Regions from separate parts of the Paenibacillus rhizolycopersici genome, predicted to be linked through region 1. Evidence: riboswitches for the same ligand, from Rfam matches in the RefSeq annotation. Region 1 holds a riboswitch; each other region holds the start of a gene.
The links. A riboswitch is a leader RNA that binds a small molecule or an ion and turns the genes downstream of it on or off. The one in region 1 is predicted to bind glycine.
Positions count from the first base shown of each region.

Region 2: linked by a shared signal. The riboswitch ahead of sdaAB (L-serine ammonia-lyase, iron-sulfur-dependent subunit beta) and the one ahead of gcvT (glycine cleavage system aminomethyltransferase GcvT) in region 1 are both predicted to bind glycine.
Region 3: linked by a shared signal. The riboswitch ahead of IM700_RS21250 (amino acid permease) and the one ahead of gcvT (glycine cleavage system aminomethyltransferase GcvT) in region 1 are both predicted to bind glycine.

Region 1 is NZ_JADCNN020000005.1:25,463-35,966, forward strand. Features, by position in the region: gene proC (pyrroline-5-carboxylate reductase) at 1-672, shown strand, start outside; gene mtnB (methylthioribulose 1-phosphate dehydratase) at 739-1,413, shown strand; gene gcvH (glycine cleavage system protein GcvH) at 1,520-1,915, opposite strand; glycine riboswitch at 2,164-2,263, shown strand; glycine riboswitch at 2,267-2,385, shown strand; gene gcvT (glycine cleavage system aminomethyltransferase GcvT) at 2,484-3,614, shown strand; gene gcvPA (aminomethyl-transferring glycine dehydrogenase subunit GcvPA) at 3,633-4,997, shown strand; gene gcvPB (aminomethyl-transferring glycine dehydrogenase subunit GcvPB) at 4,985-6,514, shown strand; partial or broken gene IM700_RS07150 (VOC family protein) at 6,693-7,110, shown strand; gene IM700_RS07155 (undecaprenyl-diphosphate phosphatase) at 7,199-8,056, opposite strand; gene IM700_RS07160 (DedA family protein) at 8,099-8,725, opposite strand; gene IM700_RS07165 (ABC transporter permease) at 8,744-10,504, opposite strand, start outside.
Region 2 is NZ_JADCNN020000001.1:282,779-293,282, reverse strand. Features, by position in the region: gene IM700_RS01230 (MFS transporter) at 1-737, shown strand, start outside; gene IM700_RS01225 (ABC transporter permease) at 833-3,367, opposite strand; gene IM700_RS01220 (ABC transporter ATP-binding protein) at 3,354-4,067, opposite strand; gene IM700_RS01215 (sensor histidine kinase) at 4,190-5,314, opposite strand; gene IM700_RS01210 (response regulator transcription factor) at 5,311-6,000, opposite strand; gene sdaAA (L-serine ammonia-lyase, iron-sulfur-dependent, subunit alpha) at 6,158-7,039, opposite strand; gene sdaAB (L-serine ammonia-lyase, iron-sulfur-dependent subunit beta) at 7,056-7,727, opposite strand; glycine riboswitch at 7,911-8,037, opposite strand; gene IM700_RS01195 (S8 family serine peptidase) at 8,537-10,504, shown strand, end outside.
Region 3 is NZ_JADCNN020000030.1:33,453-43,956, forward strand. Features, by position in the region: gene IM700_RS21230 (DUF2975 domain-containing protein) at 1-60, shown strand, start outside; gene IM700_RS21235 (helix-turn-helix domain-containing protein) at 74-286, shown strand; gene IM700_RS21240 (DUF817 domain-containing protein) at 276-1,100, shown strand; gene IM700_RS21245 (helix-turn-helix domain-containing protein) at 1,142-2,047, opposite strand; gene IM700_RS21250 (amino acid permease) at 2,129-3,508, opposite strand; glycine riboswitch at 3,643-3,723, opposite strand; gene IM700_RS21255 (SDR family NAD(P)-dependent oxidoreductase) at 3,821-4,618, opposite strand; gene IM700_RS21260 (MmyB family transcriptional regulator) at 4,796-5,647, shown strand; gene IM700_RS21265 (TetR/AcrR family transcriptional regulator) at 5,683-6,249, shown strand; gene IM700_RS21270 (ABC transporter permease) at 6,382-7,503, shown strand; gene IM700_RS21275 (ABC transporter ATP-binding protein) at 7,503-8,192, shown strand; gene IM700_RS21280 (heme oxygenase) at 8,224-8,553, shown strand; gene IM700_RS21285 (DinB family protein) at 8,624-9,148, opposite strand; gene IM700_RS21290 (WYL domain-containing protein) at 9,254-10,225, opposite strand; gene IM700_RS21295 (3-ketoacyl-ACP reductase) at 10,364-10,504, opposite strand, start outside.

The sequences.
Region 1 (10,504 bases):
GAAGAAGACGCCAAGCGGGTATATCTGCGGGATGCATCGATTATCGTCCTGGCGATGAAACCTAAAGACGCCGGCGAAGCTCTGGCTGGTCTTGGGCCGCTTTTACGAGAGGGTCAGTTGATTGTCTCCCTGATCGCCGGCTTGTCCATCGCCACGATTCAAGCCCTGCTCGGCACGAAGGCTGCTGTAGCTCGCACGATGCCAAACACCTCCTCCTCCATTGGGCATGGAGCGACCGGGATCTCCTTCTCACCGGAAGCGACCGAGGAGCACCGCGCCCAGGTGTTGTCGATGTTCGAGGCGGTCGGAATGGTAAGTGTTATCCCCGAAGAACAAATGGAAATTTTGACGGGCGTATCCGGGAGCGGACCCGCATATGTATATTACCTGATGGAAGCGATGATTGAAGCCGGTATCGAGGGCGGCTTAACGGCCGAACAAGCTCGCGAGCTGACGGTGCAAACGGTGTTGGGCGCCGCCTTGATGATGGCGGAAACCGGCGAAGCGCCCACCAAGTTGCGTGCGGACATCACCTCGCCGAACGGCTCGACGCAAGCAGCGATTGGCGTGCTGGAATCCGGCAGTTTCCAGCCGAACGTACGAGCTGCGGTCCACCGGGCTGCCGAACGTTCAAAGGAAATGGGCGAAGCCGTGAAGCGGGCATTGCTATAGGAAAGGCATCACGATAGCCGAAGGCCGGAGTCTCGCTTAAGGTTTGTTCGAAAGGGGGACGGCAGCATGAGTAACGGCGACATCCCATGGGAAGAAAAAGTAACGGCACTGGACGCGGTAAATCGCTTGCGGGAGGAATTCTTGGCCCGCGGCTGGTTCCCCGCTTCCAGCGGAAGCTTGTCGGTGCGGATTGGCGGCTGGGCGCCGGACCGGTATACGTTTGCGGTCACGGTCGACGAGACGGAACGGCCGGAGCTGTTAGAGGAGTCTTCCCTACGGGCAGGCGTCCTGTTCGTGGATGCCGCGGGTGAGCCCTGCGAGCCGACCCGTTTGAAACCAAGCCCCGATACGCCAGTTCACGCGAGAATTTACCGGTTGACCGGCTGCGGCGCGATTGTTCACGTACATACGGCATATAACAATTTGCTTAGTGAATATTTCAACGCCGATGGCGGAGTACCACTCAAGGGCAATGAGCTGTTAAAAAGAATAGGAATCTGGGAGACGAGCACGGAGATTCGAGTGCCGATCCTGCCGAACGCCGCTGAACTCTCAACAATTCTGAAGCGAATTGCGGGCGGACTGGATTCCCGCGTTCCCGCGTTTTTGCTGCAAAACCACGGGATTTATGCCTGGGGCTCCGGCCTCAGGGAGGCAAAACGTCATTTGGAAGCATTGGAGTTTATGTTTGAAGTGCTGTACCGTTCTCTGCTCTTACCCTCCAAAGGGCGCCATATTTGATGACAACAACTCGCGGCATGCGATAAGCGGCGAAGCCGATCGAAAATCCGGTTCTTCCGCTTTATTGCTGGCCGCGAGTTTTGATTCGTGCGAATGAATAATCAACTTATCTCTCGATAAATTCCGCGTACGCCTTGGCATCCATCAAGTTTGCTAGCGCGAGGTTCGGATCCTCCTTCAGACGAATGTGTACCATCCACCCCCCGTCGTACGGCTCTTCATTCACTAGTTCGGGTGCGGTATCCAGCTCTCCGTTCACTGCCACCACGGTACCGCTGACCGGCGTAAACAAATCGGCGACCGTCTTGACGGATTCAATGGTACCGATACCGTCCTGCGCTTCGATCTCCTGCCCGGGGTCGGGTAGCTCCACGAACACAATATCCCCCAATCGATGTTGAGCTACATCGGAAATGCCGATTTTTACCGTACCGTCCCCCAAATCAAGCACCCATTCATGTTCATCGCTGTACCACATGTTTCCCCTGATCTCATTGGCCAAGACTAGCTCCTCCTCTTTCCGGATGATCTATCGTCCCACATCTGAACTTGCCGATTCTCGATCTTGATGTTTCTTCGTTCAGATTATTCCAAACCTAGCTCTCATGTCAATATTATTAACACAAATGATAGAGTCTATCAAAATGTAAGCGTAACCTTTTCCAACAAACGAAATATATTAAAATTATTATGATAACTTTATTGACATAGAGGCTGGTTTTGAGTATTAATGAGATGTGTAAGCTGCGATTGATGGCAGGGGGAGAGATTACAATAGGCCATATTGTAACGCCGAAGGAGCAAGCCGCCATGCGGTGAATCTCTCAGGCAAAAGGACTTCTGCCGGACGCAACTCTGGAGAGCATTCGCTAAGAGGTAGTTCATTTACAACTCTCATGCGAATCACCCAAGGGGAAACCTGCGCAAGTCTTAGAGCCTTAGCAGGGTAACTCTCAGGTACAAGGGACAGAGCCAGGAAGATCCGTTAGGTAAACTGACGGTATTTTCTTTGGCCTGTCCTTTTTTGGTTTCCCAAAATTGGCCGATCCGGCCCTTTCGAGGTGATGGTAATGTCCGAATCCGCTTTGCGGCGTACGCCGCTCTACTCCAGGTATGCGAAATATGAAGGAGTTCGCTGCATCGATTTTGGCGGCTGGGAGCTACCGGTGCAGTTCAGCGGCATCCAGAAAGAACACGAAGCCGTGCGCGAGCGCGCCGGGTTATTCGACGTATCGCATATGGGCGAATTTTACGTGGAGGGGCCTGGGGCGGAACGCTTTTTGCAAGGCATGACGACCAACGACGTGGACCTACTCGTGCCGGAAAAAGCTCAGTACACCCTGCTCTGCTATCCTGATGGCGGTGTGGTGGACGATTTGTTGATCTACAAGCTAGAGCAGACAAAATACATGTTGGTGGTTAACGCCTCCAATATCGAAAAAGACTGGGATTGGCTGCAGCGACACCTTCCCGCTGAAGGCGTAACGATGCGCAATGCGTCCGACGAGACGGCTTTACTCGCCGTACAAGGGCCCTTCTCCTCCGCTCTGCTATCCCCGCTTTGCGAAGGGATGGACCCCTCAGCCTTGCGTCCGTTCACCTTTATTCGGGACGCGCGGATTGCCGGTATTCCCGTGCTGCTGTCGCGCACCGGATATACCGGTGAAGACGGTTTCGAGTTGTACGTGGCTGCTGAACATGCGGAAGCACTTTGGGATGTGCTGATGGAAACCGGAGAAGCGCACGGCCTTCTCCCTGCCGGGCTTGGCGCCAGAGATACGTTACGCTTCGAAGCTTGCCTGCCACTCTACGGGCAGGAGATAGGACCGGATATCTCCCCGCTTGAAGCAGGCCTGAATCGGTTCGTGAAGCTGGAACAAGGTGATTTTATCGGTCGCGATGCGCTGGTCAATCAGCGGGGAGACGGCATCCCTCGCCGCTTGGTCGGCCTCGAAATGATCGATCGCGGCATCCCCCGTACGCATTATCCGGTGTTCGCCGAAGGCTCGGAAGAACCGATTGGAGAGGTAACTACCGGTACGCAATCGCCGACTTTGAAAAAGAACCTCGGGATGGCGATCCTCGCAAGCCGTTACGCCGAATCGGACACGATCCTCGAGATCGACATCCGTGGCAAGCGGCTGAAGGCCAAGGTCATCCCGTTGCCGTTCTATCGCCGAAACCTATCCGCTAAGCGGTGAAAGGAGAGTAGCAATCAGATGTTAAAACACCGTTACCTGCCATTAACTGAACAAGACGAATCGGAAATGTTGGCGACCATCGGCGCAAGCTCCGTACAGGAGCTGTTCAGCGACATTCCGGAGGGCATTCGTTTTCACGGCGAGCTCCCGGTATCCCCGCGTTTGGACGAATACGCATTGACCCGGCACTTCTCCGAACTGGCCGGACGAAATGCCGATACCGATCGTTTCGCCAGCTTTCTCGGTGCCGGCCTTTATGACCACCACATCCCTTCCGTCATTCAGCATGTCATTTCCCGTTCGGAATTTTATACGGCCTATACCCCGTACCAGCCGGAAATCAGCCAAGGCGAGCTGCAGGCGATTTTTGAGTTCCAATCCTACATCTGCGAGTTAACCGGTCTAAAGGTCGCCAACGCCAGCATGTACGACGGAGCTACCGCCTTGGCCGAGGCCGGCAACCTGGCCACTGCCGCTACCAAGCGTAAGCAGCTTCTCGTCTCCCGCGCCGTCCATCCGGAGGCCCGTGAAGTGCTCGCTACCTACGCCCATGGCTTAAACCTTGAGATCGTCGAGGTCGGCTGGACGCAAGGCGTTACCGATCGCGAAGCGCTCGCCGCGGCCATCACGAAAGACACCGCCGCCGTGCTGATTCAGAACCCGAATTTCTTCGGTTCCCTGGAGGACCTCCGCGCCATCGGCGAAATGGCTCATGCGCATGGGAGCCTGTTGATCGTCAGCAGCAATCCGCTCGCGCTTGGCTTGTTGGAAGCGCCGGGGAAGCTCGGTGCCGACATCGTCGTTGGCGATGCCCAGCCGCTGGGGCTGGCCCCCTCCTTCGGCGGCCCGACCTGCGGCTTCTTCGCCGTATCGGAGGCGCACATGCGCCGGATGCCCGGCCGAATCGTCGGGCAGACGACCGACCGGAACGGTAAACGCGGGTTCGTGCTAACGCTGCAAGCCCGCGAGCAGCATATCCGTCGCGAGAAAGCAACCTCGAACATTTGCTCCAATCAGGCGCTGCTCGCCCTGGCCGCCTCCGTCTATCTGTCTATATTGGGCAAGCAAGGAATGGCCGAGGTTGCGGAGCTGAATTTGCAGAAAAGCCATTATGCAAAAAAAGAATTGACCGCTATCCCCGGTATCAGCGCAGCTTTTGAATCGCCGTTCTTCAACGAGTTTGTTCTTCGACTGCCGAAGGAGGCCGATCCAGTTCGGCTGCAGAAGGATTTTCTCACCGCCGGCTTTATTGGCGGCTATGACCTGGGCCGCAGCTACCCCGAGCTGAGCGGCCACCTGTTGATCGCCGTAACGGAAAAGCGCAGCAAAGCCGAAATCGACCAATTCGCCCGCGTACTGGAGGAATCGATATGCTCGAAGTAAAAGAGACGGCACAATCCGATGAATTATTGATATTTGAGCGCAGCCGTCCCGGCCGGATCGGCTATTCCTTGCCGGAATGCGACGTTCCGGCCGTCCCGAAGGAAGAGTTGGTGCCGCAAGGCATGCTGCGGAGCGAGCGATTGGCTTTTCCCGAAGTGTACGAGGTGGACGTGATTCGCCATTATACCGCATTATCCCGCCGTAATTTCGGGGTAGATAACGGATTTTATCCGCTTGGCTCCTGTACGATGAAATACAATCCGAAGGTTAATGAGGATGTGGCTCGTTACCCCGGCTTAGCCAAAATCCATCCGTATCAGCCGGAGGAAAGCGTGCAAGGGGCGCTAGAGCTGATGTATCGCCTGCAGTTGGACCTGGCCGGACTCACCGGCATGGACGAGGTGACGCTGCAGCCCGCGGCCGGGGCCCATGGCGAATGGACCGGCCTGATGATGATCCGCGCCTACCACGAAAGCCGCGGCGAGAAACGCACCAAGGTGATCGTGCCGGACTCCTCGCACGGCACGAACCCCGCCAGCGCCTCGGTCGCCGGGTTCGAGACGGTGACCATCCCGTCCACCGCGCGCGGCATGGTGGACCTGGACGCGCTGCGAGCGGCTGTCGGCGAAGACACGGCTGCGCTGATGCTCACCAACCCGAACACGCTAGGCTTGTTCGAGGAACAAATCGTAGAGATCGCCGAGATTGTGCATGAAGCCGGCGGTCTGTTGTATTATGACGGCGCCAACTCCAACGCGATCATGGGCATCGCCCGCCCCGGCGACATGGGCTTTGACGTTGTGCACCTTAATCTGCACAAAACGATGAGCACCCCGCATGGCGGCGGAGGCCCCGGCGCCGGTCCCGTCGGCGTCAAGAAGCGGCTGGTTCCGTTTCTTCCCGAGCCACGGATCGTCCAAGACGAATCTGGGCGGTACGCCATCCGCGGCGCGCGTACTGAAGGGGCTGCGAATGATTTAGCTGATGGTGGAACCTCCGGATCGGCCAGCTCGATCGGTCGGGTGAAAGCTTTTTACGGCAACTTCGGCATCCTGGTCCGCGCATATGCCTATATCCGCAGTCTCGGCCCGGAAGGACTCCGTCAGGTCTCGGAAAACGCCGTATTGAACGCCAACTATATGATGAGACGCTTGGCTCCTTATTACGACTTGCCGTACCCGGATCAACCCTGCAAACACGAATTCGTCATGTCCGGCAGCGGGCTGGCGAAATACGGTATCCGCACGCTGGACGTCGCCAAGCGACTGCTGGACTTTGGTTATCATCCGCCAACCATTTACTTCCCGTTAAATGTGGAGGAATGCATCATGATCGAACCGACGGAAACGGAAAGCAAGGAAACGTTGGACGGTTTTATTGATACGATGATCGCTATCGCTCAGGAGGCCGAGACGAATCCGGATCTGCTGCGGAACGCTCCTCACACGACGTCGGTTACGCGTCTGGACGAAACCGGCGCTGCCCGGAAGCCGGTATTGAATTGCGCCTGCGGGTGAACCCAAATAACACACAAAAGAGATGCTGTAATTTCGCAGCATCTCTTTTGTGTTGGATAAAATGGTGGATATCCGAATTCCACATCCATGAGACCGATAATTTCCCGGATCGGCTCTCGTCTATATACACGAAGGCATAAATGAACACAAACTAATTTGATGAAGAGGTGTTTTGAAAATGGCATTAACTTCCGCATTCACGAGCTTTAACCTGCCCGTAAAAAATGTAGAACAATCGAAAGCGTTCTTCATCGGACTCGGATTCGAGCTCAACCCGCAATTCCCCGAGAACGAGAGTTCGGCAGCCATCGTGATCGGCGACAACCTGCAGATCATGCTGATCCATCAATCATTCTTTAATACGCTCACGGAGAAGGAGTCCGTCGATACGAGCAAGTATGCACAGATGACGATCGCCTTAGCCTTTGAGAGCCGGGGAAAAAGTCGATGAAATCGTGAACACTGCGCTCTCCTTAGGCGGGAAATTGCATGCCGATCCAGAATATCATGGGTCCATGTATCATTGGGGTTTCGTGGACTTGGACGGCCATCTGTGGGCCATTAACTGTATGAACATGGATGAGGCACAAGACTAAGGCTAACGGAGAGCACGCTCGTACTAGGGTTCAAAAAGCAAGACGCCGGGCATCTTGCCCGGCGTCTTCTTCGCGACGATTCGTCGACTTAGAAATAAACCACCCAAATCACGATTGCCAGCACGATTCGGTACACCGCAAACGGAACCAGCTTAATGCGATCGATCAGCTTCAGGAAAAAACGGATCGACAACAGCGCAAACACGAAGGCGCTGATAAAGCCAACCACGAAGAACGGCAGCGCATCGATCGTGAAATACTCCAAATTCTTCACCAGCGAAATCAAGCTAGCCCCGGCCATGATCGGAACGGCCATGATAAAGGTGAAGTCAGCCGCCGCGCGGTGACTTAAGCCTAGCAGTACCCCGCCGGAAATCGTCGAGCCTGAACGCGAGAAACCCGGCCAGATCGACAGGCATTGGAACAAGCCGATGCTAAACGCCTGCTTGTACGAAATCTGATCGACAGTCTCCACACTCGCCCGCTTCGGCGCGAACCGATCGGCGGCAATCATCAGCAACGCCCCCACAACCAAACCGATCAGTACAGTCGCCGTTGAGAATAGATACTCATCGATATAATCCTCGAACAATACCCCCAGAATTCCGGCTGGAATTAAGCCAACGATCACCTGCATCAACTTAAGCCGCGGCCCCGCTTGTCCACCAGCTGCCGATGCTCGCCCAGCCTTCCCCGGCATCCATCGGGACAGCCCCAGCAAATCGATAAATCGATTCCGGAATACGACCAGGACGGCCAGGATCGAACCGAGTTGAATCACGACTTTAAACGTATTCGCCACGTATTTTGAACCGAGCAATTCCCCGGTTTTCAGCCACATATCGTCAACAATGATCATATGCCCCGTGGAAGACACCGGAGCAAACTCCGTGAGTCCCTCCACCAGGCCAAGTATAATTGCTTTTATCAGTTCCAACAAATTCATTATATGCTTGCTCCTTTAAAAGGTTGTTCCGTATTTTATTCCTCAGTTTTGATGTTCCCGCGCTCCGCTTTTTCTTCGACGCAGCCAAAGTACGCCCACGAACAGTATACCTAAAGCAATCACGGCATAAGCGATGTTCGAATAGACGTCCATAAAGGCTACGATTTCTTCCCAAGATCCCCCTACTGCCGCGCCAAGCAAGACGAGTGCCACGTTCCAAATCAGCGTCCCTATGGTTGTGAACAGCAGGAACAGGCCGAATTTCATTTTGGACATGCCGGCCGGGATGGATATCAGGCTGCGGATTAACGGAATCATCCGGCAGAACAACACCGTCCAATAACCGTACCGATCGAACCAGGCATCTGCGCGGCGGATGTCTTCTTTTTTCAGACGCAGGAACCGTCCGTAACGCTCGATCCACCCTTCCAATCGGTCGACGTTAACCAAATATCCGATCCCATACAGAATCACGGCGCCTAGCACCGAACCCAGTGTCGAGAACACGATCACCCCTACCGGCGTCATGCTCGTGTAGGTGGTCATGAATCCGCCAAACGTTAAGATCACTTCCGACGGAATCGGAGGAAACACGTTTTCTAAAGCAATGAGCAGAAAGACGCCAAAATAGCCGAACTGTTCCATAAAGTCCGTAATCCAGTTCTCCACGTTGTACCTCCAGTATTTTTAGCGAATCGCTTTCTTTATGTTACGCAAGTAACGAGCCCGGATAAAGAAGAAATAGGCCACTTGCGCCAGCAGGAAGCTGGTTAGTATCATCACCGTCTGCCAAGCGACGGAGAAGTTAAATAAGCTTTGCATCGCCTTGAATGCGAACAAACTATGCACGATCGCCAACGCGATCGGTACGAAGAACAGCAGGCCAACCTGACGAGTGACGACCTTGGCCAGTTCACGTTCCGTGAGGCCCAGCTTCGCCAATGCCCCGTACTGGCGCCGGTCATAGGCCAAGTCGCTGTACAGCCGGAAATAGAGAAAGCTTCCCGCCGCGATAAAGAAGACGGTACCTACCAGCAAAGCGAAAAACAGCAATGCCCGGTACGTTGTCCGCTGCACCTCATACAAAGTACCGCTAACGGTCATGGCGTAGGGTTGGTCCATCTCATAGCTCATTCGCCCGTTATCGGTCAGCTCCGCTGCCAAACCGAGGGTAAGCTTTGGATCCTCTACATAAAATCCGGTGAATCGATCCATATAGACCCGGTCGATCTCCTTCTCCGAGGCCGTCATTAATCGTTCCAGGAAGGAATCGCTGACGACGAGGCCGGAGAACGAACCCTCCCGATCGTCGCCAGCGGTTAGCGTCAGGTTCTCGGGGATAGCCACATGCTGAGTAACGCCAATCTCACGGACGGACAGCTCCGGCGCCCCCCTAAAGGTATAAGTTACCGGCCTCCGATGTACGAGCAGCGGTTTCTCCCGCTCCGAGCCGAGCAGCAGCAGCGCCTCACCGTCCTCAGGCGCAATCTCGGTAACCTCGATTCCCGCCGCCGTCAGAAGCCGCTTGTAGTCCGTGAACGAGATCAGCGGCAAGCGTTCCAGTGCCGAGAAAGGCCGGGAAGAGGCCACCTCCACAAGAGAAATCGGCACGCTCACCGTGCGATATGCGATTCCATGCGAGGCGAGCTCGGCGCGAATCGCGCGCAAATGAACGTCCGCGGTTGCACCGTCCCCTTTGGCCACATAAGCAATCTCCACCGGATAGTCTAGATCAAATTCGCCCGCCAGACGATTCACCGACGCAAAAGCCCCTACCGCGCAGAACGTGACCGTCGAGATGATCGTCACGAGGAAAAACATCCGCGCATTCTCTTTCATCCGGGAAGCGAGATTCGATACGGTGACCAAATTGGTTTTTTTCCAATAATAAGTCAAGTGCCGCTTGGCCCGTTGAATCAGAAAAACACTGAGCTGTGTGTAGAAGAAATAGGTCCCCCCTATCGTCATCGCCGTGACTGGCAGCATACGAAGCAACACGTTCGAAGCCGTGGCCGTGGCCGCCAACAAGTAGCTTGCAACTAGCAGGACCGCCGCCAACAGCGATAAAGCCAAGGAAGCCTGCGGCGGCCGGGCGGGTTTCATCTCGGCCTGAAACAGCTCGATCAGTCGGTGTGAACCCAGCAGAAGCGACGTGCAAAGCGAAATCAACAGAAACAGCAGCGAGAACGCCCCCACCGTCAGCAGCAGACCTTGCCAAGGCACATGAAACGCAAGCTGCGGTACACCCAGCAGATTGGAGCCTGCCATCAGAAACAGCTTCGCCAGCAATAACCCTCCACCGATGCCGCAAACCAGTGATCCCACGCCGATCAGCACATTTTCCAGGAAAACCAGCTTACGCAGTTGTTGTTCGGTCATCCCGTGCAGCAGCAATATCCCAAACTCGCGTTTTCGCGAGCGCAGAAAGGAGCCTACTGAGTAAATCAC
Region 2 (10,504 bases), on a different contig from region 1:
TGCTGCTATTTTTGACGGAGCATTCCTGGGTGGCGCTGGCGTTTGGCGTTGCTGCGCTGGCCCTGTTCGTCTGGCGGATTCGCACCGCCTCCGATCCGTTCGTCTCGCCTGCGTTGTTTCGCAACGGGTCGTACCTGGCTTTGTCGATCGTCGGCATCGCTTCGTATTTGTGCAGCTTCGCCACATTGTTCCTACTGCCGCAAATCTTGGTGCACCGCTTCGGATTAACCGCTAGCCATGCCGGGCTAATCATCTTCCCGGGCTCGATCTTGGCGATGGTAGCTTCTCGCAAAGTCGGCTCCGTCATCGACCGTCACGGCAACGGCGCGATCTTGCGGTATGTTCCGCTGCTCGTGCTGAGCTCCATGGTCCTATTCGCCTTGTTCAGCGGGCAATCCTGGCTAGCCATCCTATTCATTTATATGCTGATTAGCTTAGGTTTTACAATGCTCTCGAGCAGCGTATCGAACGAAATTTCCCGTATTCTGCCGGCATCCCAGGTGGGTTCAGGGATGGGGCTCTTCCAGTTGCTGCAGTTTTTCAGCGGGGCGTTTAGCGTCGCTATGGCCTCCAGCGCTATGGAATGGCAGCACGGTCTATCGTTATCCGCCGCTTACTCCAACATTTTCTGGGGTCTGATGGTGATGGCGTTGCTCGCTCTCGGTTCGTCATTCGTCTATTTGCGTAGCGTTGCTGTACAAGGAAGCCCACGGCAAGGTCCCTCTGTTGAACTGTAACCCGGTTGAGCATAGCGAAACCCCTGGAGCACGTTCGGAACGTATGGCGTCCGACGCCACCCCAGGGGTCTTGCTGTTCCCGGCCATCCGGGGATTTATTCGGCTTCCCGTAATCTAGCCACAATCGTGGCATGCGACAACCTGCGGTAAGAAGCTAGTGTCACGATCAATGCCATCAAGATGAGCAGTGTAATCAGGCTTGCGATCGGTAAAGGACTCATCCGGAAATCCGTAAACGCCATACCGTCCGCAATCCCTTTGGCAACCAGGTACGTCAAGCCCATCCCTGCCGTGCCCACGATCAAGCTGGTTAGCAATACGCTGTAGAGGCCTTCCAACACAAGCATCGCTCTTAATTGCCTCCGGGTCATGCCAATGCTCTCTAAAATAGCGAATTCGCCTCGTCTTGACCACATGCCTGTGATCACCGTATTGATGTAATTGAGGGTTCCGATCAGGCCAATCACTAAGCTCAAGCTGTAGCCGATCATTTGAAAAATCCGAATAAACCCTTGCATCTCCTTCTTATAATCCTCCCGTGATTTGACGACTAGGCTGGGATGGGATGCCGTAAAGGATTTCACCGCCGATTCGACTTCACCAAGTTTAGCAGGATCGACGTGAAGGGTCACAGACAATAGAATCGGGTCTTTCACTGACTTTACGAACTCATCCGCCGGCCAAAACACCTTAAAACCTCCAACGGTGTAGTATTGGGTTCCCGCCGCATATAGCGCATCCGAACCTAACACCGCCATCACCTTGTAACTCTTGTTCATCCCGTCGAACCGGATGGATTCGCCTGGCTGATAATAACGAGCATATTGATCGGACCCCAGCATCGCTTCCGTTACAAGCACATAATCACCGGTGTCGAACTTGTTCCGGTCAAACGTCCCGGCGACAATATCCTTAGGTTCGATCACCTCGTACCACCCCGGATCGAGTCCATGGAACTGCAGATCGACAGCCTTATTTTCCTTAATCCAGGCAATCGGAGACTCCTCGGGGGTTTCCGTCGTCGATAGAGGCTCAATCACACGCTGAATCTTCTCGTTCAGTGGAAACGAAGCCTTGCGGAAATATACTTTGTCCATGCTAGCGACCCCGTCGATTTGCTTTAACTTCTGCGAGAACTCCTCCGTTAACGCAGCGTCATCCGGAGCAGGAACATCTCCCCGCCCGCCGACGTCTTCCTTAATCACGAAATCCCCCGTAATAAAACTGTTCAAATATTTATTGACGCTGAACGAAGAAATAACGGTGAAGATGACACTGAACAAGATGATGCTCAATGACAAAGAGGCCAGCATGAGCAGCAGTTTCCTTTTGGATCGGAACAAATTGGCGAAGGCCATACGCGAGAGCTTGGCCCCATACGACGAACGTTTCAGCTTTCGGCCCAGACTCCGGTTCTCGTGCCCGGCGATACCGGAAAATTTCACCGCTTCGACCGGGGAAATTCGCGACGCGGTGCGACCTGGTTTGCTGGCAGCGATCCGTACCGTCAGATAGGCAAAGAGCGCCGCCCCGATAAAGATCAAAGGGTTGCCGGAGCTCACCGTCTCCTCCGCCACTTCGCTGGAGAATCCGCTCATCAGCGGCATCAGACCTACACCGATTCCGTACCCCAACGCCAAACCAATGGGAAGGCCCACCAGATAAAGACGATTCGCTTGCATGGAAACGACGCGTTTCAATTGACGTGGTGTTGTTCCGATCGTCTTTAAGAGACCATAAAACTTGATATCCCGTACCACGGAGATATGAAAAATATTGTAAATTAACAGATATCCGCTGATCATAATGATCAGAATGAGCACAAGAAACGGAATGACATTGGCCGGATCTTCCTCTAGGCCAACGCTGCTATACGCCCAATTCACCCCGTACGGGGCATCCACTCCGGTATCTGACAGCACCTTTTGCAGCTTCTTCTCAATGCCGAAGGAATGATCGAACATCACGTCCAGCCGAATCGTATTGACGTAACTGCCCGTTTTCCGGGTCTGCATCGGATCGATCCGGGATAGATGCTGTTGGACGAAAGCCTCCGAGACGAATGCCATCCCCGCCATCGATAAATTCCGGTCGGCCGGAAAAACCCCCGACACCACAAACTCCTCCGTAACCGCTTGCCCGTCTATATCGAGTTCCAGCCGCACCTTGGCTCCCACTTCATGAGGCACTCCGAGCAAATCCAGCACCCAGGTACTTGTTGCAATCCCATTCTCCTCGGTTGGCAAACCGCCTTTCTCGAATCGGACGAAGCTGTGCTTCGCCTCGTTCTCGTCGATTTGATCGATTTCCAGCGCCGTACCGCGAAATACGTCGCTCGTCGCACGGCCAACCAGTACGGATTGGCCATACTCTTTGATCGACGGGTGCTGCCGGATCTTCTCCGCCTCTGCGGGAGTCAAGTATTTAAAGCTGCCGTGATAGTCGCCGCCGGCCGTCTTCATTTTGGTCAACTGCATCGATTCGTTGATACTGAACGCCATCGTAAACACCGAAGTAAGCAGCAGCGTCGTCAGGATGATGGCACTGACGATCATTGCGTTACGCGGCAGATTTGCCTTCAAGCTTCGGTTGACGATGGTTGTGATTCCTGTTCGTTTATTCGTGGTCATTCGACGCCCCCGCCCCTCTTCCGGCACGGTTGGAGCGGCTGACGATTTGGCCGTCCTCGATCCGCACGATTCGATCCGCGGTGAGCGCGATCTCTTCATTGTGCGTAATCATCACGATCGTCTGGTGGAATCGTTCGCTCATCTGCTTCAGCAGAACCATCACTTCCTGGCTTGTTTTACTGTCCAGGTTGCCGGTCGGCTCGTCCGCCAAAACAATGGAAGGCTTGGTGGCCAGCGCCCGGGCAATCGCCACCCGTTGCTGCTGTCCGCCAGACAGATTCGCTGGCAAATGGTACATCTTATCGGACAGCCCAAGCGCACCGATCACCTGCTCCACATGCTCCCGATCTACGCGAGTCCCGTCCAACTCGATGGGCAACACGATATTTTCGTATACATTCAAGATGGGAATCAGATTGTAGCTTTGAAATACAAAGCCGACTGAACGTCGCCGAAAAATCGTCATCTTCTCGTCATTCATGGCATAAATATCGTTTCCGTCCACATGCACCTTGCCTTCGGTGGGACGGTCCAACCCGCCCAGCAGGTGGAGCAGCGTGCTTTTTCCGCTGCCGCTTGTGCCAACGATCGCAACGAATTCGCCTTTATCCACGCTTAGCGTGATCCCATTCAGCGCCTGGACGGCGTTAGACCCTAGGCCATACGTTTTCTTTAACTCTTCAACTTGCAGGATCGGCATACCGGTTTCTACCTCCCAACAAAAAATCCTGTACCTTATTCGTACAGGACTTACTGTAGCAAACGAATCTTTCGTTCGGATGTCCGAAAAATAACAAGATCGACATAATCCATCATTTTCACTTATAGGCTAGGTAAAAATAAAGAGAATACCGAACCCTCGCCTAGCTTGGACGACACCTTAAGGTACCCGCCCTGCGCCGCGATAATCTCCCGGGCCAGATACAGGCCGATTCCGACGCCTTCCTGCTGGGCCGCTTGCTTGCTACGATAGAAACGCTTGAAGATATCGTTCCATTCTTCCTCCGCGATCCCCATGCCCTGATCAGCAACATCGATGCGGACGAACATTTCGCCCGCCAGCGCCGAAATATGCATGCCGCTCCCAGCGGCGCTGTATTTGACTGCATTTTCCAGCAGGTTAAACAACGCTTCGCCCGTCCATTTCGGATCGTGCCTTGCCGAGATAACCGGGTCACAGTTAATTGAGATTGGGATCCCTTTGCGCTCTGCGCTTGCATAAACCTGAGAGACCGCTTGCGTAATCGTTGGAATCAGCGGCGATACGATGGTTTGCAGAGCGATCATCCCCGCCTCGAGCCGGGACATTTTGACCAAGGACCCGATCAGCCAATCCAGCTTGGCAGCCTGCGCCTTGATCTGAGTCGCATACTGGCGGGCCTCTTCGCCCAAATTCGGGACTTCTCCCAGCAGTTCCCCGTATAGCATAATGCCGGATAGCGGCGTTTTCGTTTGATGTGAAATATCGGAGAGAAGCGTCTGAAGATGGCCCCGCTCCGCTTCGACCTCCTCTTCGCGCGCCCGGGCCAGCTCGACATAACGGATCACCTTGTTCTCGAGCGCGGAAAGCTCCGTCTCTTCATAACCGGTGAGCCGCTGTTGACCCGCGATCGCGGTATCCACGATCTCATATGCTGCACGGATGGCGTTTGCGGACCTGGCCCGCAACGTCCAGGCGAATGAACCGGCTATGAGGAGCAACGCCGCCGCGAAAACGATGGGGATCCAAATCGGCGGGGTAAACACTTCCCCCGCCCATACCCAGGAAGCCAGCGGATAGCCCAGCACGAACAGGACAAACAGCGCACCGTAGGCTACGTAAACCCAATCGAAGGCCAACCCATTCCGGCGCGGTGAACCGGTCAGTCCATCCGTCCGCGGAGGAATGTGACGTGCTGCGAACTTGGCAAGTCCGTGCTCTCCGTTAGTCGCTCCATCGGTTGTCATGTCTGCACCCCCGCATCGGCCCAAAGGTATCCCAAGCCGTAAACCGTCTTGATATATTGGGGCGCAGCGGGATCCTCCTCGATTTTAGTCCGCAATCGCTTGATCGTGACGGTCAGCGCATTTTCATCCACAAATTCGGAATCTTGCCCCCATACGAGATAAATCAACTGCTCCCGGGGCAGGACTTGTCCCCGGTGGTTCACGAGCGCTTTCAGCAGCTTTTGTTCCGTCACACTAAGCGAGATGGCTGCGCCTTCCTTGCGGTAATCCATTTTGCCAAAGTCAAACGCAAGAGAACCGATGTTCACTTTATCCTCGCGGCTGGGGTCGCAGCGCCGAAGCACAGCCATCACCCGAGACCGCAGCACCATTAGGCTGAACGGTTTCGTGATGTAGTCATCCCCTCCCATCTCGAAGCCCATCACGATATCGGACTCCATATCGTTCGCGGTCAGGAAGATGACTGGCACCCGAGAAGCTTCCCTAAGCTTGGCGCAAAAGTCCAGGCCGCTTCCGTCCGGCAGCCTGACGTCGAGCAGCACCAGATCGATCCCGCCGGCCGCAAACCTTTCTTCCGCCCCCGCCAGATCATAGGCCTGCTCCACGGCGACTCCGTCCCTCGCCAATGTCAATGCGATCCCTTTGTTTAAGCCCACATCATCTTCAACAATCAGAATGCTCGTCATGATTCCGTACTTCCTTTCCTTCCGGTCATTCCTACAAGCAAATTATACATGAACGTAACCTCGGGTAAATCGTTTAACTATGACATAGATCCAACAGAAAGCGCCGCAACCCGATTTGCAGGCCGCGGCGCTTGGATTTAGAAAGACAGGTGACATTTTACTTCTTACGACTCCGCAGCTCCTTCATAATTTTGCGACCGGTTGGCGTTTGTGCCAGCCCGCCTTGCGCGGTTTCGCGGTGGCGGCTGGGCATCGCCGACCCGACCTCCAGCATCACGTCGATGACTTCGTCCGATGGGATTGCGCTGCGTACGCCGGCCAACGCCATATCGGCGGCTGCCAGTGCGTTTACCGCGCCGAAGCCGTTGCGTACGATGCAGGGAATCTCCACCAAGCCGCCGACGGGATCGCAGATCAAGCCCAGCGTGTTCTTGAGCGCGAGGCCGACGGCGTGCACCGCCTGCTCCGGCGTCCCACCGCGCAACTCGACCATCGCCCCGGCTGCCATTCCGATCGCCGAACCTATTTCGGCTTGGCAGCCGCCTTCCGCGCCGGAAATAAACGAGTTGTTGGCGATCACGTAGCCGATGGCCCCGGCGCTGAACAACCCGCGCACGAGGTGCTCATCTTCCCAGCCGAAGCGCTCCTGGGCGCTGACGAACACGCCCGGGATGATGCCGCAGGAGCCCGCCGTCGGCGTAGCGACGATCCGCCCCATCGAGGCGTTAACCTCCGACACCGCCAGCGCATAGGCCATGGCCTGGCAAGCGATGTCGCCGACGGAGGCCTCACCACGGCTTCGATAGGTCTCGACTCGTTTGGCATCGCCGCCCGTCAGACCGCTTGTGGAGACGATGTCCTCCGTCAGCCCCTTGCGTACCGCCGATTTCATGATTTGATAGTATTCGCCCATGGCGGCCAGGATCTCAGCCTCCGATTGCCCGCTCTCCGCCGCCTGATCCTGGATCATGATGCCGGATATCGTCTGGGATTCCCGCTCGCACAACCCCACCAGTTCCCGCAAATTTCTAAAACGCATCCTGCCCACTCCTTTCTTATCTCGTCAGATCGATATAAGCAACCTGGTTGACATGCTCCAGCGACTCAATCGCCTTCATCAGTTCCGATGGGATCGGCGAGTCGGCTTCCACCACGGTCAATGCTTCGCCGGTGCGTCCTTTCCGATCGGTAATGATGTAGCCGATATTCACGTACTCCCGGCTGAACAAGGCGGTAATGCCCGCCAGAACTCCTTGGCGATCGGCATGGGATACGACCAGGGTCGGCAGCTCGCCCGAGCTCTTCACCTCAAATCCGTCGATGCTGCGGATGACGATCGTCCCACCCCCGATGGAAGCGCCCGTCACCTCCGTATGCCGACCGTCTTGGCCGGTTAGTTTTATTTTTACCGTATTCGGATGAGCTCCCGGCTGTACTCCTGTGGTAAAGGTCACCTCGACCCCTTGCTCTTCGGCGTCCTGCAGCGAATGACGAATTCGCTCGTCGTCCGTGCGGTAATCGAGGATGCCGCCAACAACGGCCAAATCGGTACCGTGTCCGCTGTACGTTTCGGCAAAAGAGCCGTAGAAGCAAATCGCCGCTTCCGCCGGCACGCTTCCAAACAGCTGACGGGCAAATCGTCCAATCCTCACCGCCCCGGCCGTATGTGAGCTGGAGGGCCCGATCATCGCGGGACCGATAATGGAGAACACGTTTTTGAATCGCATGGATTAATCTCTCCCTTGTTTACATTCAAGATGACCAAGCCGCCTATCACGAAAAAGAGACAGAACAAAAAGGCCGCTGCCCTTCTGCTCTGTCCCCGTTACCTGAAAGTTTAATGTTCCCGGAGAACCATTGGCCCGGGATCCATGTACCTCTTGGGTGGCTGATCGCTCTCTCCAGAGTGGCGTCCGATCATGGTCCTTGTACCTGAGAGATTCGGTTGCCGATTGCAGGACCGGCCCTTTGCTCCTTCGGTGCCGCTCCTCGGCTTACCCTAGCGGTACGCCCAGCGGACTCTCCCATCATCCTCATTCGCCTGTATGAATTGTATTAATGTAAAACGAAGTTAGCAAGATGTCAAGATAACTCACATAACGTTGCGTATTTCGTCAATCTATTTTAGTCATATTTTCCTATTTTTATGTGAAAATATGGTTATTTTTCATATAGAACCACTTGTATCCTTAATTTTACAGATATATACTATCCCCAACAACTCCAGATTTTACCTTATTTTATGAATTGTTGAAAATAAGGTGTACTCCGCGTCAACTTTCCTTCACATCACGATCACTTAGATTTCCGTTACGCCTCTCACTCCGCATCCGGCTTCAACTACAACTTCTCATCCACCATGGTGTACCCGCATTTGCATCAGCCACTTTGATGAAGGAGGTGATGAACAAAGGGACGTTTGCTCTTGCTTGATCCGTTTTCAGGCATAACGTGTCCGGACCTTGCTGAACGTTGCTCCGGGCGGCCGCCAAAGGATGTCTGCTGCACTTAAAACCTCATAAAGGGAGTGAAGAAGTTGATAAATCTCAAGAGATTTCGCAAATCTTTCTCGCTTGGCATGTCGATCCTTCTAGCGTTGACCCTCGTTCCCGCAGCCTCCGCCGACAGCAGTGGAGTTTCGGGAAAAACCAGCTTGAAATCGACCGCGCCTCACGTGGCTGAAGCCAAAATCGACGCCAAATTGCAGACTCAGTTTAAGCAGGACGACTTCGTCACCTACCTTGTCAAACTCAAAGAACAAACCGATACGGCCTCGGTCGCCAAACTGGCTCTCCAGAAAGCCACGCTGGAGAAAGCCACACCTTCCGCCGCGAAGCTTTCCGCTCGAACCTCCGTCGTCAGCGCGCTTCGCGAAACCGCCTCCCGCAGCCAATTCGCGTTGGAGGATTACTTGCAGAAAGCCCAGCAATCCGGAGACGTAAAAGACTACCAAAGCTACTTTATCGTAAATGCCATGGCGGTGACAAGTACAAAAGAGGTACTGGAGCAAATCGCCCTTTTTCCTGAAGTGGAGAAGATCCTTCCGAATGAAGAGCGTCACTTGCAAAAGGTCGAAATCCATAAAGAATCGGCAATGCAACCTGCCGTAGAGGCACCATCCGTAAAACCGGCTGACGGTAAGTCGTCACCGCTGGACGGTGCAAGCAAGGACCCCTCCACCGTCACGCCTAGCAGCGTCGAATGGAATATCGCTCAAGTCAATGCCCCCGAGGTTTGGAACATGGGCATCGACGGGACAGGCATCGTCGTCGCCAACCTCGATACCGGCGTCGAGCTGAACCACCCGGCCTTGAGAAGCAAATGGCGTGGATTTGATGCCTCGGGCAATATCGTCGACCCCGAGCTTAGCTGGTATGATCCGCATAGCCATGCTTCACTGCCGACGGATGGCCACGGCCACGGCACGCACACCATGGGAACGATGGTCGGTTCGGAGCCGGACGGCTCGAATCAGATTGGGGTCGCGCCGGGAGCCAAATGGATCGCGGTCCGCATCTTTAACCCCTCCACCACGGACGCGATCATCCTCGATGGCGGCCAGTGGCTGCTGGCCCCGGTGGATGCCGAAGGAAATCTCCATCCGGAGCTCGCTCCCGATGTCGTCAACAACTCCTGGGGCGGCGGACCTGGCATCGACGAATGGTTTCGCCCGATCGTGCAGGCTTGGCGAAGCGCGCAGATTTTCCCCGAGTTTTCGGCGGGCAACGTTGATGAATTCAACCCGGGCGGCCCCGGTTCCGTAGCCGCACCGGCCAACTATCCCGAGGCATTCGCCACCGGCGCCACGGACATTAGCGGGAATTTGGCCGACTTCTCGTTGCGGGGCCCCTCGCCTTACGATGAAGTTAAACCGGAGGTTTCCGCACCGGGCGTGAACATCCGCTCCTCCGTTCCCGGCGGAGTCTATGAGGGCGGCTGGGACGGCACCTCGATGGCAGGTCCGCATACGACGGCGATCGCCGCGCTGCTGCTGCAGGCGAACCACTCCCTCACGGTAGACCAACTGGAGGATATCCTGACCAGCACGGCCACGCCTCGGACGGATAGCGAATATCCCACCTCGCCCAACAATGGGTACGGGAGCGGGATCGTCAATGCGCTGGACGCCGTCGGCTCCGTCCTGCAAGGGGTCGGAACCGTCTCCGGGCGCGTAGTCACCGCCGGAGAGGACCTGGACGAGCCTACCTTGGAACATGCGCCGCCTACTTTAGTATATGAAGGCTTCGACGTGACGCTTTCCGCACGCGTCAGCGACGATGTCGCCGTCACATCGGTCGAGTTTTACGCCAAGGAAGCAGGAACCAGCCATTATTTATACCTTCCGGCCAAACGGGTTTCCGGGAACGAGAAGGACGGTGTATATGAAGCCACCGTACCCGCCTTCCTAATCGGGACGGCTGGACTTGAATATTACATTCGGGTGAACGACTTCGGCAACAACGGGTTTGACAGCAAGCCGTACGCCGTCACGGTGTCGGCCGGC
Region 3 (10,504 bases), on a different contig from region 1:
CTTCAGAGGCTCTTAAGAAATGCTATCGACATCAAATCGGAAAACGATTTAACGATCTGAGGTGAGGGAACCCATGGGCGTAATTATCAATATCGACGTCATGCTGGCAAAACGGAAAATGAGCGTCACGGAGCTTTCGGAGAAGGTCGGCATCACGATGGCGAACCTCTCTATCTTGAAAAACGGGAAGGCCAAGGCCATTCGGTTCTCCACCTTGGAAGCGATATGTAAGGCGTTGGATTGCCAACCCGGCGATATTATGGAGTACCGAAACGATGAGGAGTAGCCTGAGTCAATCCCTGAACAAAGGGGAGTTGCGCGTAGGTAAACGCCTTGATCATGCCCTTCGGCAGTTGGTGCGCTTCGGCTGGCAGCAGGCATTGTCCTGTGTGTTCCCCGTGGTGATTTTTGCATCGCTGGCTTTGACGCAATTTCTTCCGCTGCCTTGGCTCCCCCGTTATGACTGGCTGCTGCTGATCTGCCTCGCCATGCAGGTTTGGATGGTTCGTTCGGGACTGGAAACCCGCGACGAAGTGAAGGTCATCACAGTCTTCCACTTGATCGGATTGGCGCTGGAGATGTTCAAGGTCCACATGGGTTCTTGGGCATATCCCGAGGAAGGCTGGACGAAGGTGAACGGCGTGCCCCTCTACAGCGGGTTCATGTATGCCAGTGTGGCGAGTTATCTGTGCCAGGCCTGGCGACGTCTGAAGGTGGACCTGGTCCGCTTCCCCCCGCTCTGGCTGGTCGTCCCGCTGGCCGCCTCCATTTACCTGAATTTCTTCACCCACCATTATTGGATCGATGTTCGATGGTGGTTGTCGGCGCTGGTGCTACTCGTCTTCTGGCGGACCTGGGTCACCTACGAGGTTGGCGGCAAGCCCTACCGGATGCCGTTATCCCTCTCCTTTGTGCTGATCGGCTTCTTTATCTGGATCGCAGAGAATGTCGCTACATTCTTCAGCGCCTGGAGGTACCCGAACCAATCCGACGGCTGGCATCTCGTCCATCTCGGCAAGATCAGCTCCTGGCTTCTGCTCGTCATTATCAGCTTCCTGATCGTTGCGGCACTGAAGCGGGTGAAGGGGCAACGGGAATAAGCAAAAGGCCATCCAGCTCACAGCAGGATGGCCCTTCCCCTTTATCCCTTCTTCTTAACCGGTCGCAGTACGGCATACCCGTAACCTTCCGGGTAATGGCGTTGATAGTCCTGCTTGATCTCTTCATCCCATTCGTACCCCAGTTGGCTGGGATCAAAGCTCCAAGCAACCTCCTCCACCGTGCTCATCACCGCCCCGTTATCCTTTAGGTAGTCAAACGGCGGATGGAAGAACACCAAGTATTCCGACTCCGGGATCTCCCGGTACTCCATTCCTTCCGGAATCGGTCCGTCATATTCCAGGGGAACCGGGATGCCGTACAGATACCCTTTTTGGCCGTCCCGGTAAAACCATCCCGCCGTCTGCCCCAACTGCCCCTCCAGGGTATGGTTGGACATGCTCTCCAAGGTTCCGCTGACTTCGTCGCAGGAGTGACCGTTCCCCCAGAAATCCCCATAGTTGTTGACGGCCAAATCCCAGATCCCGATAAACTTATGGGCCGGAATGAATTCGACTTTGATCTCCGCCGGTTGCAAGTGAACTTCGCTCATGTGATCCCGCTCCTTGATCCAATAATGATAAGGCGAGAAGACTTCCTGACGAATCGCTAAGGGAATGGGCCTTGGCGCCTTTCGGTAGGCCGCAGGGGTGAGCTGGAAAGCCTTCACGAACGCCCTCGTAAAAGCCTCCTGCGAGGAGAATCCATACTTTACGGCGATATCCAGAACCCGCTGATCCGTGTCGCGGAGCTCCATGGCGGCACGGCTGACTCTTCGCGTCCAGATATAATCCCGCAAGGTCACCCCCGTGTACTGGTTGAACTGTCTGGAGCAATAAAACGGGGAGTACCCTAGTGCGTCCGACATCTTTAATAGAGACGTCTCTTCCGTGATGTGCGTCTCCACCCAATCCACCATGCGTTGCACCGTCTCATTCCATTCGTACATGGAAGCCCTCCTCCTTTCACCCTGATCATATCACCGGGAAATTTCACAAATTTGATTCGAGTTGCAAAGCTGGAAACGCCGCTACAGATGAGTTTGCTCTAGGGGTGCAGGAGTTGCCTGTTCTTTGCGCTTTCTCATCGCATGCAATACGAACAATAGAATGAACCATAATGGAGTCAACAATAGGGCCGGACGCGTCTCATCCGCAAACAACATAATCAGCAGGATCGCCGCAAACAACGTGAGAACGGCATAATTGATAAAAGGGGTAAACGGCGCTTTAAACTTTGACTTGGCCTGCAGCTCCGGTTGCGTTCGCTTATAACGAATATGGCACACGAGCACCACGCCCCACACCCAAATAAAACAAATGGCACTGATCGTCGTCACGATGCCGAAAGCTTGCCCCGGGATCAGTTTGCTTAACAACGCCCCGACGGAAATGACCAGCGTAGAAATCAGCAGCGCGTTGCCAGGCACATGGTTCTTGTTCAATTTCGCCATCCGGGTAGGAGCTTGATTATTCTTGCTTAAGTTATACAAGATCCGGCTGGTCGAGAACATCCCGCTGTTACAAGCGGAGGCGGCCGAGGTCAAAACGACGAAATTAATGATTCCCGCGGCAATCGGAATGCCGACCAGACTAAACGTCTTCACGAACGGGCTCTCCGCCGGAGTCAGCCCCGTCCAGGGGTTAATGCATAAGAGGGCGATCAATGCGCCAACGTAGAAGAATAAAATTCGCAGCGGAATTTTATTGATGGCGGATGGGATATTTTTCTCCGGATCGGAGGTTTCCGCAGCGGATACCCCAACGAGCTCCACGCCAACATAGGCGAACACGACCATTTGGAAGGAAAGCAAGAAACCGGTTATTCCGTTGGGAAACAGCCCCCCATGCCCCCAAATATTCTTCACGGTTACGGCCCCAGCATCGGTCTTGAATCCGATGACCAGCAAAATCACACCGATGGCGATTAACACGAGAATCGTCACGACCTTAATTAACGCAAACCAAAACTCCAACTCGCCGAAATTTTTCACGGTCAATAAGTTAAGCCCCAGCAAGATGATCAAACAAATAACCGCCGGCACCCATTGCGGGATATCAAACCAATATTGCACGTACACCCCGACGGCAATGACGTCCGCCATCGCTGTCATGATCCAGCAAAACCAATACGTCCACCCGGTAACGAATGCAGCCCGCGGCCCAAGATAGTCTTCGGCAATGTCCGTGAACGATTGATAACCGGCCTTGGACAACAGCAGCTCTCCCAATGCTCGCATGACAAAAAATACGGCGATCCCCACAAGGAAATAGGCAAAAACGATGGAAGGCCCGGCCAGTTGGATCGCTTTCCCTGATCCTAGGAATAACCCGGTCCCAATCGTTCCTCCTATAGCGATCAGTTGAACATGTCGATTGGCTAAATCTCTCTTTAATTCTTGTTGCGCCACCCCTAACTCCCCCTTAATTCTTCATGATTGACTACATGTGAAATATTGAACAAATAACGCCAAAAAAAAAGAGATTGGATGCGCTCCAATCTCCGGATCATAAGAATAATAAATAACCTAAATAAACAATTATTTAGTACTCTTCTGTCCTTTTGCCTGAGATTGTGAACCCTTCGGCGCCGCGGAATCTCCGCAGTCTCTCCAGAAGCTGCTCCGACTATAGTGTGATCCATAGCCATCATAGCTTGCGAATTATTCAATTTTTTCAAATACTACTCGCGGATAAATATTTTGTCAATAACATTCCTTCCATTAGTTCTTCGGTCTTGTCATGCGTTCCATGATCAGGGCCACTCGGCGTCGGCTTACAAATCGGATCATTTGAGCCATAAACGAATTGGATCGGCCCTCGATGATAAAGCTTCGCCCTTGGTCAATCCCGCGAAATCCGGCCTGCACTACCTTTTCCGGTGTAGAGAGCTTGTTGCCTGCAGCCATGTCTGCACCACTGCCGACCGCATCGAAGAATCCTGTGTCGGTTGCCCCTGGGCACAGTGCAAGCACGCGAACGCCCCTTCCCCGCATTTCCGCCCACAGCGCTTCAGAGAACGAAATGACAAACGCCTTGGTTGCGCCATAAACGGCCGAATATGCACAAGGCATAAAGGCGGCCATCGAAGCTACATTCACGATGACTCCATCCCCTCGCTGCAACATATGGGGCAGCAAACGATGCGTAAGATCGACTAACGACGCCGAGTTCAGCATGATTTCCTCCTGCTCACGACCCGGGTCGAGCTCCTCGAAGCGTCCATGTGTACCGAACCCAGCATTGTTGATCAAAATATCGACCGTCAAGCCCAGTTCGGCAATTTGATCGGCTAGTTGACGAGGAGCATCTGCTTGGGACAAATCGCAAGCCAATACAACCGCCTGCACCCCGTACTGACGTTTAATATCCCCTGCAATGGCCTCCAATTTATCCTGGGATCTTGCGACCAGCACGATGTGACTGCCCCGGGCTGCCAATTGTTTGGCATATACTTTTCCGATCCCGGATGAAGCCCCGGTAACTAAGGCCAACTTATTCGAATATTCATACTTATTCATGAAATAACCTCCTCCTATGGACAACACTTCGTGTCTTCAATGATCTTCATCTTATCTTCGCCAGGAGGAGGCCAGCCACATCATGTTTATACTATTAATGGAATTACCCGGTAAAGGCGATCTCTTGTGGCAAGAGTCACGGAACTGAGACTATAATGGTCTTGGGGGGTGAAAAATGTGAATGTAAATCGGACCTCATCCGCATTGGGGGAATTCATCAAATCCCGTAGGGAACGGCTGCAGCCTTCCAACGCCGGGATCAAGCCACTTCCCGGACGTAGACGTACCCCGGGCCTGCGAAGAGAAGAAGTCTCCTATCTCGCGAATGTCAGCTTGACCTATTATACCTGGCTCGAGCAAGGCAGAGAGGTTAACCCTTCACCTGAAGTGTTATTAAATATCAGCAACGCTTTGATGTTGGACGAAGACGAGCGAAAATATCTATTCCGCCTCGCCAATCTCGACCCGGCCAGCGCTGGAGTTGTGCACCATCGCGAAGGGTCGGATTTTAGTTTCATGCAAACCATCGTCGACCAAATGGTGTATCCCTCCTTCGTTACAGACGAAGGCACGGATGTCATCGCCTGGAATCGGGCAGCTAAACTGATTATCGCCGATTTCGGCCGTCTACCCAAGAACGAACGGTATATGCTGAATGTCCTTTTTTTCAGTGCAGATTACCGTGAGAAGCTGGTGAATTGGGAGGAATTTGTCCGATTCAGTACGGCTACGCTTCGGGCCAACTTAGATCTATATCAAGATCATCCGCTGTACATGGAAAGATTAGAACGTCTGAAACGGCACAGCAAAGAATTTTCTCGTTTCTGGGAGCTGTATGAAATAAAACAAAAGCGGGTGTCCACCGCATTATTTCGTCTTCCGGGTGCCCAGATGATGGAGTTTAAGGTCCATTCCGCCTCTATCGATAACAATCCGGGGATGCATTGGTGTTTCTTTGTTCCCGTACCTGGAACGGGCACGGAAGAGAATTTATTGCGCATGCTGGAGCAGGCTGAGACGGATAATTAAGCTTTGCACCGCGGTAAAGAAAGGAGGAATGACCCATGGCCAGAAAACAATCCTACTCCCATTCGGAGCTGCTAGACCTAACGAAGCGTTTGGTGCTGGAGCGCGGTTATGACGGGTTTAATCTCAAGCTGCTCTCGGAACACTTGCCCGGTGCACGAAGCACGATCTATCAATATTATGCCAATAAGGATGAGATCATTGCAGCCTGTATGAAACGAAGCATTGGGGCCATCCTAGAGAAAGCCTCTGCCCTTGACGAAACCGACTCCATGCGAGCCCTTCAGGAGTTGCTTGACATCTACCTCGAGGAGTTCCAGTTGCATCAGCTCTTAGCCGATGCGTACAAAATCAAAACAACCGCATCGGAGGCCGCGCGCAGGGATATCGAATATGTGGAGTCCGCGCACGAGTTTCTTAAAGTCCAGCTCACCCGTCTGTTTCAGAAAGCCCAGCAAGAGAAGCACCTCAGAGAAGACATCCCCCTCCCTGTGCATGTCGGCATGTTCTTCAATCTCATCAACACGCCGAATATGATGAACGTTCCCGTCCCCGAGTGGAGCAGGATGCTGTTTCAAATATGGATGGGTGGGGCCAAGCAGTAAGGGCGAAGTCCTTCCATATTTTAATTTTGACACAGGTGTCAAAATGGTGTTTAATCAAGAGGTAGTCATGAAGTGATATCTGATATCCAATTTGACACTAGTGTCATAATACAGAGTGAGGAGCTGAATTACATGTTTTTAGCGATGAGAGAAATCCTGCATAGCAAGCTGCGATTTTCGATGATTGTCATTATTTTTGTCATGATGGCTTGGCTGGTCTTTATCCTGTCGGGATTGGGGAACGGGTTATCATCGCTGGCTGCGTCAGCGTTTAAGAATATGGAAGCCGATTATGTGGTCTTCGAGCAAGGCTCCCAGAATTCCATGAGTAAGTCTCTGTTATCCGATCAGTTGGTAGAGGAAGCCGAGAAACTGCCGAACGTCATTGCGGCAGCTCCTATGGGAAGCACGATGGCGACGGCCCTGAAAGGCGATAGCACGAAGAATGACGATAAAGTCGATATCGCGATCTTGGGCATCGTTCCCGGCAGCTTCCTGGAGCCGAAGGTCATCGAGGGCGATAAGCTTACGAATGATCAACGGACTGGCGTCATCGTCAATGTTTCGATGAAGGAAGAAGGATTTAAACTCGGAGATACGTTCAAATTGGACGGTTCGACAGAGGCTTTGACGATTATGGGGTTTGTTGAGAATCAAACCTATAACCATCTGCCGGCCGTATTTATTCCGATGCCGGAATGGCGCAACATTGCATTCGCCGCGCCCGGCTCCGACAAAGGGATTGAGGGTCCTGTCAATGCCATCATGCTGCAGGGATCCAAAATTGACCCGAATACCATCAGCGACAAGCTTGGGAATACGGATACCGTGACGCGTGCCAAAGCGGTACAGGGCATGCCGGGCTATAAGGAGGAGAATGGCACGATCCTCATGATGCTGGCCTTCTTGTTCGTCATCTCCGCATTTGTGTTGGGTGTATTCTTCTACGTCATGACGATGCAGAAAACGAATCAATTTGGCATTATGAAGGCGATCGGCGCGAAAAATGGATTCCTAAGCAAAGCGATCGTGTCGCAAGTGACGGTTCTCTCGCTTGTCAGCATTGTCATCGGGGTTCTTCTTGCGTATGGGACCGCGGCCATCATGCCTAAGGGGATGCCGTTCAAGCTGGAGACAAATCTTGTCGCGGTGTACTCGGTTGTCCTTCTGGTTATTGCGGTGCTGAGCTCCCTGGTATCGGTTCGTAAAATCACAAAAATTGATCCGCTTCAAGCGCTTGGGAGGGTGGAATAATGACGACAGGTTTGGAAATCAGCAAGGTATCGAAATATTATGGCGAGGGAAACAACAAGGTCACCGCATTAGAGCAGGTATCCATCACCGTCGAGCCAGGTGAGTTCGTCGCTGTAGTCGGCCCGTCCGGATCCGGGAAGAGCACCTTTTTATCGATTGCCGGGGCATTGCTCAAAGCTTCCGAAGGGGAAGTTCGTTTGAATGGACAACCGATTTCGACATTCTCCGAAAAAGAGCTGTCCAGTGTTCGATTGAAGGAAATCGGATTTATTATGCAATCCTCCAATTTGGTCCCCTATCTTAACGTTCTTGACCAACTTCTCATAGTAAAGAAGATGGCGGGCAAGATAAAAGCAGAGGATCGAGCATTCGCCGTTAAGCTGCTGGAAGAACTGGGACTCTGGTCGAAGCTGAAGAGCTTCCCGGAAGAGCTGTCCGGCGGCGAGAAACAGCGCACCGCGATTGCGCGGGCTTTGATGAATCATCCCAACGTGATTTTGGCCGACGAACCCACAGCCAGCCTAGACACCCAGCGGGCGCATGAGGTCGTCAATCTGATCTCGCATCAAGTAAAGACGCGCAAGATTGCGGCGATTATGGTCACCCACGATGAGCGCATGCTTGAATACTGCGATAGAGTGTACCACATGGAAGATGGCAAGCTGCTACTAGCAGAGCGGGCGAAATAAACGAATCCATGAGAAAAAGGAGAGGTTGAAGATGATCGTCATCACGAACCGAATCAAGGTCAGAAAAGGGATGGGTGCCGTCATGGCTCCTGGTTTCACGGCCTCCGGACCGCTAGACCAAACGAAGGGCTTGGTGAAAGTCGAGGTTCTCCTGGCACAACACGAAGATCATGATGAGCTGAATGTGAACATGCATTGGGAGACAATGGAGGATTTCACCGCTTGGAGAAACAGCGATAGCTTCAAGGAGGCGCATAAACGTCCGGAACCCGGTTCCGGTGCCGAGCAAAAGGAATCCCCGATTCTCGACAGCCAGCTGATCACTTATGAAGTGGCCTCTTTGAAAGAAAGAACGAAATAACCTCAATATCTCGGCATACGAAGACGGAAAACCAGCTCATTCTGAATGGGCTGGTTTTTTGGCATGATGGTTAAAGCGACGGCGTTCCCGCCTGCCGCCCCAGCAAGAAGAACAAATAATCCGTAGGGACGCCGGCATACCCTTGCTGCCGCAGCATCGCGGTCACGTTCCCCCGGTGATACGTCCCGTGATTGACCACATGATGCAGAATATCGGAGAAACGCGTATCCAGGCTGCCATATTTCGGGTGGTGGATCGTCATCGCCATATCCGGGTCGGGCGTATGCTGCAGCAGATCGCGGAACCGATCGGCGACGCCGGCGAACAGCTGCCGTACTTCGCCTACGGACTTGCCTTTCGTTTCCTCTGACCAGATCGGCATTTTCGGAAAAATGTCCTCGCTCGGAACGCCCTCAAGCACGGACAGATAAAGCTGATCGAACAGGTAAATATGTCCCAACGCCTGAGCCACGGACGGGAATACGCTCGTCACATCCGCATGGAATACCTCCTCCGGAAGCTGCTCCAAATGAGTGAACAGTTGGTCATTCGCCCAAACATGATAGTTAAGCCATTGATCCGAAGGTCTTTGCATGGATCGTTTCACGCTCCTTGTCATTGTCGTCGTTAGGCTGCCGCTTCCGCTGAAGCCATGTCTCTATCATATACCGGGTTCCATGACAAATGCTGTCAGCGAAGATCAATCGGTTTCATCCAAGTAATGTGTGGCGATGCCGGAGGCGGTCTCCTGAATTCTGCGTTTCAACTCCGGCGGTTCGAGGACTCGGATGGCCGTCCCGAACGTGATGAGATACTTCGGAAGGTACTTGTTCATCGTCGGAACGTCGAGCGCAAAGCACGCCTCCCGGTCGGTGCGTTCCGTCAAATAGTGGCGTAGATGCCAATGGCTGCACACCTCGTTGAGCCTGTCCGGCAATCCTTGGATACGAACGACGACCAACGGCCCTTCCGCTTCCCGCCCCTGCTCGGTCTGGTCGCGGAAATAATCGGATGCCGAGAAGCCTTCCGGCTTTTCAAACCGTCCCTCGGTCGGCTCTAACCGCTCGATGCGGTCCACGCGGAACGTCCGCATCGCTTTCGACCGTCGGCAAAACGCGACCGCGTACCATTCGTTCCGGTCGAAAGCCAACCCGTACGGATCAACGTCGCGTTCTTCTTCCCGCTCCGAGTTGGCCTTGCGGTACACGATGCGGACCGTCCGCCCCTCTTTCGCCGCTTGCTCCAAGTCCCGCAATGCTGCGGTCAAGAAGGGAGGACGCGCCGGAGATATCACGTCAAGTCCGCTCGTTTGCGCCGAAAGATCCTGACGCTGCTCTTCATGCAGGCTGTTCTCCACCTTCTTCAACGCGCTTTCCAACTCTTCCGTAAACGGATATCCGGCGCCCTGGGCAAATTTGTACGCGTCGACAAGCGCCTTTAGTTCTACCGAGTTGAAGAACAAGGGCGTTTCCTTGAAGCTGTCCAGAATGTGGATGCCTCCGTCGTGGCCCGATTCCGCAACGACCGGCACGCCGCTGGCGCATAAAGCATCGATATACCGATACACGGTGCGAACGCTGATCTCCAGGTTGTCCGCAATCTGGGACGCCGTAAGCTTCCTGCCGAAACGCAACATCCATAACATGGACAACATATTATCCCATTTGGCCACGAGGCGGGCCCCCTCTTCTCGTCGTATAACCCCATGTTCGCATATTCGCTGCCAGCAGATCAACCGTTCCCCTACAAAAAGCAAAAAGCCCCCAAGGGGGCTTCCTGTTTATGAGCCTAATAACGCTGGCTCCACCGCTCAAAACGGGTTCGTCGCAATGAAGCTGGCCGTCTTCACATAAACGCGTTGACTAAGTTTCAATTGGCTGACAATAAATTCTGCCAGATCTTCCGGTTGAACGAACTTGGAGTCGTTATTGTCCTTAATCAAATTCAGCTC